Azoarcus olearius: one gene and its partner. The protein of the gene in region 1 interacts with the protein of each later gene in a pairwise test. Links are inferred from orthologs where the notes say so. Each region holds a gene or a part of one and is shown on either strand. Other genes may lie near its edges.

Region 1 (4,481 bases):
GTTGAAGCAGCGGATTCCGGCGGCAAGGGCCTGGCGCATTTCGGCGCGGCTCTTGCCGACGCCGGAGAACACGACGCGGTCGGCGCGACCACCTGCTGCGATCACGCGCGCCAACTCGCCGCCCGAGACGATGTCAAACCCGGCGCCGAGTTGCGCAAACACCGATAGCACGCCAAGGTTGGAATTCGCCTTTACCGCATAGCACACCAGGCTGCGGCGCCCCGCAAGGGCAGCCTGCCAGTCGCGAAAGGCTGCGGTCAGCGCCGCCCGCGAGTAGACGTAGGTGGGCGTTCCGAAGCGTTCGGCCAGGGTGGCGAGCGGAACCTCTTCCAGCATCAGGCCGGCAGGGCCGTCGGACAGGGAAGGCAGCGGATAGGCGGCGGACGCGGTGGAACTCATTGGGTCGTGGGCGGAGTCGGTTTGATATTATCGGCGCCCCCTTGGGTCTGGGTGGCGGGCGCGGGGCGGGTCTTGGCGGGGTCCGGGTGGTAGAGCGGGCCCTTGATGCCGCAACCGGTGAGCAGCAGCACACCCGCGAGGGCGGCCGCGGGCAGGATGGCACGCATGGCGGTCGGTCAAAAAAACGAAATGCTAACAGAAGGAGTCGGCATGGATGAGTCGGTATTCGAGGCCCTGGCCGAGCGGGAACTGGAGCGCATCGAGGCCGCGCTGGAGGACTGCGGCGCTGAACTCGACATCGAGCGCAAGCCGGGTGGCGTGCTCGAGATCGAGTTCGAGGACGGCACCAAGATGATCATCAACCGCCACGCGATCGCCCGCGAAATCTGGGTGGCGGCGCGCAGCGGCGGATTTCATTTCCGGCCGGAAGGCGGGCGATGGGTATCGACCCGCGACGCCGCGGAAGATCTTTACGCCGTGATCTCCCGCGTGGTGAGCGAGCAGGGCGGCCACCCCGTCGCGCTGGCGCCGTCTAGCGATTGACCGGAACCGGCACCCGTTCGACGACCGGGGCCGGCGCCTGGTGGACCGGGGGCGCGGGCGGGATGGCTTCCTCGGGGGCTTCCAGCGCCGGCGAGCGGTCCGAGAACAGACTGGAGGGCAGGTCTTCGCGCGGGGGCGGCGCGACCGGCTTGTTCTCTTCGTAGATGTAGTCTTCGCGGCTTCCGTCGCCGGCAGGCACCGCCAGCAGCCCGTCCGGCCGTGGTTGCGAGGTCTCGGGGCGGCCCTGCAGCGCGGTCTTCATGTAGTTGATCCAGATCGGGAGCGCCGCTGCGCCGCCGGTTTCGCCCCGGCCCATGTTGCGAGGCTGGCTGAAGCCGACCCAGGCCACGGCTACCAGGTCCGGGTTGTAGCCGCAGAACCAGGCGTCGAGGTAGTCGTTGGTGGTGCCGGTCTTGCCCGCCAGATCGGAACGGTTGAGCGTGCGCGCGCGAGTGGCGGTGCCGCGCCTGACGACGTCCTGCATCATCGAATCCATCAACCAGGCGTTGCGTGGGTCGATCACGCGGGGGGCGCTCTCGCCGGCCACTGGAGGGTCGGTCCGCGCCACCAGACGGCCGTTGCCGTCGTACATTTCCTTCACCACATAGGGTTCGATGCGGTAGCCCCCATTGGCGAACACGGAGTAGGCGGTCGCCATTTCCCACGGGGTCACCGAGCCCGCGCCGAGCGCCATCGTCAGGTAGGGGGGGTGACGCGCGGGGTCGAAGCCGAACCGGCCCACGTAGTCCTGCGCATAGGTCGGCGTGATGTTCTGCAGCAGTCGGATCGACACCATGTTCTTCGAGCGCGCCAGTGCGTCGCGCAGGGTCATCAGGCCATCGAACTTGCCGTCGTAGTTCTTGGGTTCCCAGGCCTGGCTGCCGGTGACGCCCGCAGGGAAATAGAGCGGCGAGTCGTCCACCAGGCTGCCGGGCGCATAGCCGCGTTCGAGCGCCGCCGAGTAGATGAAGGGCTTGAAGCTGGATCCCGGCTGGCGCTGCGCCTGGGTGACGTGGTTGAACTTGTTGCGGTTGAAGTCGAAGCCGCCGATGAGTGCGCGGACGGCGCCGGTATGCGAGTCGACCGAAACGAGCGCCGCCTGCACGTCCGGCAGCTGCACGATCTCCCAGCCCTTGTCGTCGACTTCACGCAGGCGGACGACGGCGCCGGGGCGCAGCCGGCGCGACTGCGGAGCCTTTTCGTACAGCATCGGTTGAACGAACTTGAGGCCGTCGCCGGTGATCGTGAGAGTCTCGCCGTGGCGGTACACCCGCACCTTCTTGGGTGCCGCTTCCACCACGAGACCGACCAGCAAGTCGTCATGATCGCTGAAGTCGGCGAGGAGGTCGTCCAGGGTCTCGGGGTCGCGGCCGGCCGGCAGCTCGACGAAGGCTTCCGGACCGCGGTAGCCGTGGCGGCGGTCGTAGTCCATGACCCCCTTGCGCAAGGCCGCGTAGGCAGCCTCCTGATCGGCGCGGGTCACCGTGGTCACAATCCGGATGCCGAGGTGATACGCGTCCTCACCGAACTGCTCCACGGCGAGCTGGCGCGCCATTTCCGCCACGTAATCCCCGTGCAGCACCGAGGTGTTCTTGGCCGTGCTGGCGGCCGGTGCCGTTTTCGGTGCGTTTGCGGCGACGCGATAGGCCGCTTCGTCGATGAAACCCGCCTCGAGCATCCGCCGCAACACGTACTGCTGGCGCAGCGCTGCCCGCGCCGGGTTGGCGATCGGGTTGTAGGCGGACGGCGCCTTCGGCAAACCGGCAAGCATGGCCGCCTCCGCGAGCGTGATCTGCCCCAGATCCTTGCCGTAGTACGCCCGCGCAGCGGCGGAAAAGCCGTAGGCGCGCTGGCCGAGGTAGATCTGATTGACGTACAGCTCGAGGATCTGATCCTTGGTCAGGCTGCGCTCGATCTTGAGCGCAAGGAGGATCTCGTAGAACTTTCGGTTGAAGGTTTTCTCCCGCGACAGGAAAAAGTTCCGCGCGACCTGCATGGTGATGGTCGAAGCTCCCTGCCCACGTCCGCCGGAAGTAATATTGGCGAGCGCCGCTCGCATGATGCCGATCAGGTCGATGCCGGGATGCTCGTAGAAGCGCTCGTCCTCCGCCGCGAGGATGGCTTGCTTGAGCGCCGGAGGAACCGACTCGATTCGGACCACCGAGCGCCGCTCCTCGCCGAACTCGCCCAGCAGGTGGCCGTCCGCGGTGTAGATCCGCAACGGGATGCGGGGGCGGTAATCGGTAAGGGTCTCGAGCGACGGCAGGTTGGGCCAGGCCAGCAGCGAGATGGCGGCCAGGGTTGCAACGCCGAGAATCACCAGTGCGGTCAGGGCTGCCAGGGGGTAGAGAACCCAGCGCATGGGATTTCCCGAAAGTTGTGTGGGGTCGGCATTATACGGGGCGCCCGCGAGGCATCTTCAAGGCGGCTGTGACCTCATATGACGATAGTGCAGGCTCCCGTTTTGCTTTACAGCCCTCATCGTTGTTGCTAGGATTTGAGAGCCTTATTCAGCATCAGCGCCTAACATAAAGAAATTTAAGGATTTTCTTTGTGATTGATTTCTCCCTGTTCGGTTCCAAGGCGCGCCAGCTCGCAGGTCTCGATATTTCATCTTCATCCGTCAAGCTGGTCGAGTTGTCGGGCGGGGACAAGGAAGGTTACAAAATCGAGCGCTACGCGATCGAACCGCTCCCGCGCGATGCTGTGGTGGACGGCAACATTGCAAACCTCGATGTCGTCAGCGAAGCCGTGCGCCGCGCTTTGCGTCGCTTCGGGGCAGGTGTAAAGAACGTCGCGATGGCGCTCCCTGCGTCGTCGGTCATCACCAAGAAGATCATCCTTCCGGACGGCCTGCGCGAGCAGGAAATGGAACTGCAGGTCGAGTCGGAAGCGAATCAGTACATTCCGTTTGCGCTGGACGAGGTCAACCTGGATTTCCAGGTGATCGGCCCTGCCCCCTCCGGAGCGGGCGAGGTCGAAGTCCTCATCGCCGCTTCCCGCAAGGACAAGGTCGAGGATCGCGTGGCGGCGGCGCAGGCTGCCGGGCTCAAGGCCGTCGTGGTCGATGTCGAGTCGCTCGCGATCGAATCGGCATTCGAGCTGGTAAGCCGGCAGTTCGCGAAGGGGGCTGACGACAAGGTCGTCGCGCTGATCGACATCGGCGCCAGCGTCATGAACGTCACGGTGCTGCGCGGCGGTCAGCAGGTCTATTCCCGCGAGCAGGCCTTTGGCGGCTTCCAGCTCACCCAGGATATCGCCCGCCAGTACGGGATGAGTTTCGAAGAGGCCGAAACGGCCAAACGCTCGGGTGCGCTGCCCGACGACTACGCGCGCGACCTGATGCGACCGTTCATGGACAGCCTGGCGCTCGAAGTGTCCCGCGCGCTGCAGTTCTTCTTCACGTCGACCCAGTTCAATCAGGTGGATTACCTCGTGCTTGCCGGCGGATGTGCTGTCATGCCCGGCCTCGCGGAGGTCGTCGCTGGTCGTACCCAGGTCGAAACCATCATAGCCAACCCCTTTGCAGGCATGACGCT
Region 2 (4,377 bases), 3.9 Mb from region 1 along the record:
CGTCAGCGGGCGGGCACGGAGGGTGAAGGCGGCGAGGACGGACTTCATCATCATGACGGCAGGCAGATCAGGACGCGGGACGGCCACGGCGGATGCCCATCAGGATACCCACCCCGAGGCACAAGGTGACCAGTGCCGTCCCACCATAGCTGATGAATGGCAAGGGCACACCCACCACCGGCAGGATTCCGCTGACCATGCCCATGTTCACGAACGCATAGGTGAAGAAGATCATCGCCATCGCCCCGCCCAGCAGCTTGGTCGCCAGCGTCGGCGCCTGCGTGGCGATCTGGAAGCTGCGCGCGAGCAAGGCCAGATAGGTGACGAGCAGCACCAGCGTGCCGACCAGGCCGAACTCCTCGGCGAGCACCGCGAAGATGAAATCGGTATGCCGCTCGGGCAGGAAGGCGAGGTGGGTCTGGGTGCCGTCCATCCAGCCTTTGCCGACCACGCCGCCGGAGCCGATCGCGATCGTGGACTGGATGATGTGGAAGCCCTTGCCCAGCGGGTCGCGCGTGGGATCGAGCAGGGTGCATACCCGCTGCTTCTGGTATTCGCGCAGGCCGAACCAATCGACGTCGGGCTGGCACAGGGTGTCGCCGAAGGCGACGATGGAGCCGATGCCTATGATGCCGACGAGGCCGACCGGGACGATCAGCTTCCACGACAGGCCGGCGAAGAAAATCACGTAGAAGCCCGCGGCGGTCACCAGCAGGCTGGTGCCCAGATCGGGCTGGATCAGGATCAGGCCTACCGGCACCACCAGCAGCAGGCCGGCGACGATGAACTCGCGCAGGCCGATCTTGGCCTCGCGCTGCTGGAAGTACCACGCCAGCATCAGCGGCATCGCGATCTTCATCAGCTCCGAGGGCTGGATGCGGGTCACGCCGACGTGCAGCCAGCGCTGCGCGCCCTTCGAGACCTCGCCGAACAGTTCGACCGCGACCAGCAGTACCACGCCCAGCGCATACAAGGGCAGCGCGAAACTCAGCAAGCGCTGGCTGGGCAGCCAGGCCGCCACCCACATCGCCAGCAGCGCCACGGTGGTGTTGACCAGTTGCGAGTCCAGCCGGTCTGGCGACGCGCTCGCCATCAGCACAAAGGCGTAGCCGAGCAACATCATCAGCACCAGCATCAGCACCGGGTCGATCGGACGCAGCACCGCGCGCAGCAACAGCAGCGGATTGAAGCGGTGATCGCTCATTCGGTGCTCTCCGGTGCATCCGCATCCTCGCCGGCGGGCTGGTTGGGCCGCTTGCCGAGCAGGTGGTAGTCGATCACCTGGCGTGCGATCGGGGCCGCCGACTGGGCGCCGAAGCCGCCGTTTTCGACCAGTACCGCGAGCGCGATCTTGGGGTTGTCGGCCGGCGCGTAAGCGATGAACCAGGAGTGGTCGCGCAGGCGCTCGCTGACGCGCCCCTCGACGTACTTGGCGCCCTTCAACGAGAACACCTGCGCGGTGCCGGTCTTGCCGCCGACCTCGTAGGGCGCGCCGGCGAACGCGCGTGCCCCGGTGCCGCTCTTGTTGACGTCCACCATCGCGCGCCGCACGAGCGCGAGGTGCTCCGGCTTGAAGTTGAGCTGGCGCAGCGGCTCCGGCTCGATTACGCGGCGGTTGTCGCGCGCGTCGACCACGTGCCGGACGAGGTGGGGGCGGAACACCTTGCCGTCGCTCACGACGGTGGCCAGTGCGTTGGCAAGCTGGAGCGGGGTGTAGGCGTTGTAGCCCTGGCCGATGCCGACCGAAATCGTCTCGCCACCGAACCAGCGCTGCTGCTCGGGACGACGGAAGCGCTTCTTCTTCCAGGCCGGCGACGGCAGCACGCCTTCCGCCTCGCCCGGCACGTCGATGCCGGTGCGCGAGCCGAAGCCGAGCGGACGCATGAAGTCGGCGATGCCGTCGATGCCCATGTCGTTGGCCAGCTGGTAGTAGAAGGTGTTGCAGGACACGACGATGGACTTGTGCAGATCCACCATGCCGTGGCCGCCGACCTTGTCGTCCATGAAGCGGTGGCCGCCCGACACGAAGTAGCCCGGATCGGCCATCACGTAGCCCGGCGTGCGCTTGCCGGTGGTCAGCGCGCCGAGCGCCATGAAGGGCTTGAAGGTGGAGCCGGGCGGGTAGGCGCTGAAGATGGCGCGGTTGAGCAGCGGGTGGTCGGGCGAATCGTTGAGCTGCTTCCAGTCCTGCGCGGAGATGCCCTCGACGAACAGGTTGGGATCGAAGGTGGGCTTGGACACCAGCGCGAGCACGCCACCGGTGCCGGGCTCGATCGCGACCAGCGCGCCGCGCCGGTTGCCGAACGCGTTTTCGGCGATCTTCTGCAGTTCGATGTCCAGCGTCAGCTCGAGGTTGTTGCCGACCATCGCCGCGGTGCGCGACAGCCGCCGCACGGCGCGCCCGCCGGCGTTCACTTCCACCTGCTCGAAACCGGTCTGGCCGTGGAGTTCGGCCTCGTAGGACTGCTCCAGCCCGGCCTTGCCGATGTACTCGGAGCCGCGGTAGTTGGCAGTCTGGCCGCGCTCCTCGATGCGCTCCACGTCGCGATCGTTGATGCGGCCGATGTAGCCGATCACGTGCGACGCGACCTCGCCCTCGGGATAGTCGCGGAACAGCCGCGCCTGGACCTCCACGCCGGGGAAGCGGTAACGCTGCGCGGTAAAGCGCGCCACCTCCTCGTCGGTCAGCCGGGTGCGAATCGGCACGCTCTCGAAGTTGCGGCTTTCCTCCAGCACCTTGCGGAACCGGCGGCGGTCGCGCGGCTCGATGGTGACGACTTCGGCGAGGCCGTCGATCGTCGCCTCCAGGTCGCCCGCTTTGGACGGTGTGATCTCGAGCGTGTAGGCGGCATAGTTGCGCGCCAGCACGACGCCGTTGCGGTCGGTGATGGTGCCGCGGTTGGGCACGACCGGCAGCAGTGCGATGCGGTTGTCCTCGGCGCGGGTGTGGAAATACGCGTGCCGCGTCACCTGCAGGTAGTAGAAGCGCATCGCCAGCAGCGCGAAGCAGGCGAGGATGAACAGCGCTGCCACCACCACACGGTTGCGGAAGCGCGATTTTTCCTGGGCCGGGGTGCGAAACTCGGTCATGGGCGCGGATCAGATCGGCCGGTTGTCGTCCCGGTCGACCGGCTGGTATTGCGGCAGCAGCAGCAGGTAGTTCAGCGGCACCCACAGCGCGACGGCAGTGAAACTCGACAGGAAATACGCCCAGCCGGGGAACTCGGCCCCCGCGATCAGCCGCACCGCCACCATCAGCATCTGCGACGCCAGCAGCATCGGCAACACATGCAGCGCCTGCAGCAGCGGCGGAAACCACATCACCCGGCGCGCCAGGCCGGTGGCCAGATAGGCAAGCACGACGTAGGCGAGCGCATGCTGCCCCATCGCCGCCCCCTGACCGATATCGACGAGCACGCCGAACAGGAAACCCGCGCCCATGCCGATGCGCAGCGGTTCGCGGATGCACCAGAAGGCCAGCACCAGCGCCACCCAGTCGGGCACGCCCGGAAACCGGCCCGTGGGGACGTAAGCGAGCGCGAGCGCGACCATCAGGCTGAAATAGATGAAGCCGAGCCGGACCGGCAGCAGGATGCGACTCGAACGATTTGTCGGCTGCATGGGTCAGTGTCCTCCATCGCCACGGCGGGCCCGCCGCCCTTCGGCCGGCGGCGCCGGCGCAGGATCGACCGGAATGGGCGGCGGAGGTTCGGCGCGGCCCAGCACCAGCACCTGGCTGCTGCGCTCGACGCCCGCCACCGGCTTGCAGACGATGCGCGCAAAGGCCTCCGCCTCGCGGTCGACCGACAGCACTTCGGCCACCGGCAAACCGGGCAGGAACACGCCGTCCAGCCCCGAGGTGACCAGCATGTCGCCCACCTGGATATCGGCGCCCGCGATCACGAACCTCAGCTCGATGCGTCCCTGGCCGGTACCGAACAGCACCCCGCGCAAGCCGTTGCGCAGCACGCGCACCGGGATCGCCTGGTTGCGGTCGGTCAGCAGCGTGACTTCGGACTGGATCGGATAGACGCGCGTCACCTGGCCGATGACGCCGTCGGAATCGACCACCGCCAGGCCGGCCTCGACCCCCTGCTGCGCGCCGCGGTCGAGGATGACCTTGCGCGCGAAGGGATCGGGCGCGTTATAGAGGATTTCGGCGGCGACACTCTTTACCTGCACCCGCTCGGCCATCTGCATCAGACCGCGCAGCTGCTTGTATTCCTGCTCGAGCTGCTCGTAGCGCAGCAGCCGTTCGGCCGCGCCGAGCTGCTGGCGGCGCAGGTCGGCGTTTTCGAGCTGGACCTCGATCAGCGTGGCGAAATAGCGCGAGGCGTTGCGCACGAAATCGGCCGGCGTCGCCGCGGCCATCTGCAG

Evidence for each region. Proteins that work in one complex are often made in the same cells at the same time.
Region 2: the proteins of dqs_RS18725 (region 1) and mrdA interact in binary tests that used the Escherichia coli proteins (3 or more experiments, as listed by UniProt). The link is inferred for Azoarcus olearius from one-to-one orthologs.

The regions. Positions count from the first base shown.
Region 1 is NZ_CP016210.1:4,096,795-4,101,275, reverse strand. Bases 619-3,684 are described here. They hold dqs_RS18725 (penicillin-binding protein 1A), read right to left. Parts: upstream 3,305-3,684; coding sequence 932-3,304; downstream 619-931. Other genes in these bases: dqs_RS18720 (pilus assembly protein PilM), read left to right, coding at 3,496-3,684; cyaY (iron donor protein CyaY), read left to right, coding at 619-942. Outside these bases: lysA (diaminopimelate decarboxylase), read right to left, coding at 1-399; LPS translocon maturation chaperone LptM, read right to left, coding at 396-566; more of cyaY, read left to right, coding at 610-618; more of dqs_RS18720, read left to right, coding at 3,685-4,481. UniProt on the Escherichia coli protein: Cell wall formation. Synthesis of cross-linked peptidoglycan from the lipid intermediates.
Region 2 is NZ_CP016210.1:207,557-211,933, reverse strand. What follows is about bases 646-3,607. They hold mrdA (penicillin-binding protein 2), read right to left. Parts: upstream 3,091-3,607; coding sequence 1,201-3,090; downstream 646-1,200. Other genes in these bases: mreD (rod shape-determining protein MreD), read right to left, coding at 3,100-3,607; rodA (rod shape-determining protein RodA), read right to left, coding at 646-1,204. In the rest of the region: dqs_RS00945 (septal ring lytic transglycosylase RlpA family protein), read right to left, coding at 1-54; more of rodA, read right to left, coding at 68-645; more of mreD, read right to left, coding at 3,608-3,621; rod shape-determining protein MreC, read right to left, coding at 3,625-4,377. UniProt on the Escherichia coli protein: Catalyzes cross-linking of the peptidoglycan cell wall. Responsible for the determination of the rod shape of the cell. Is probably required for lateral peptidoglycan synthesis and maintenance of the correct diameter during lateral and centripetal growth.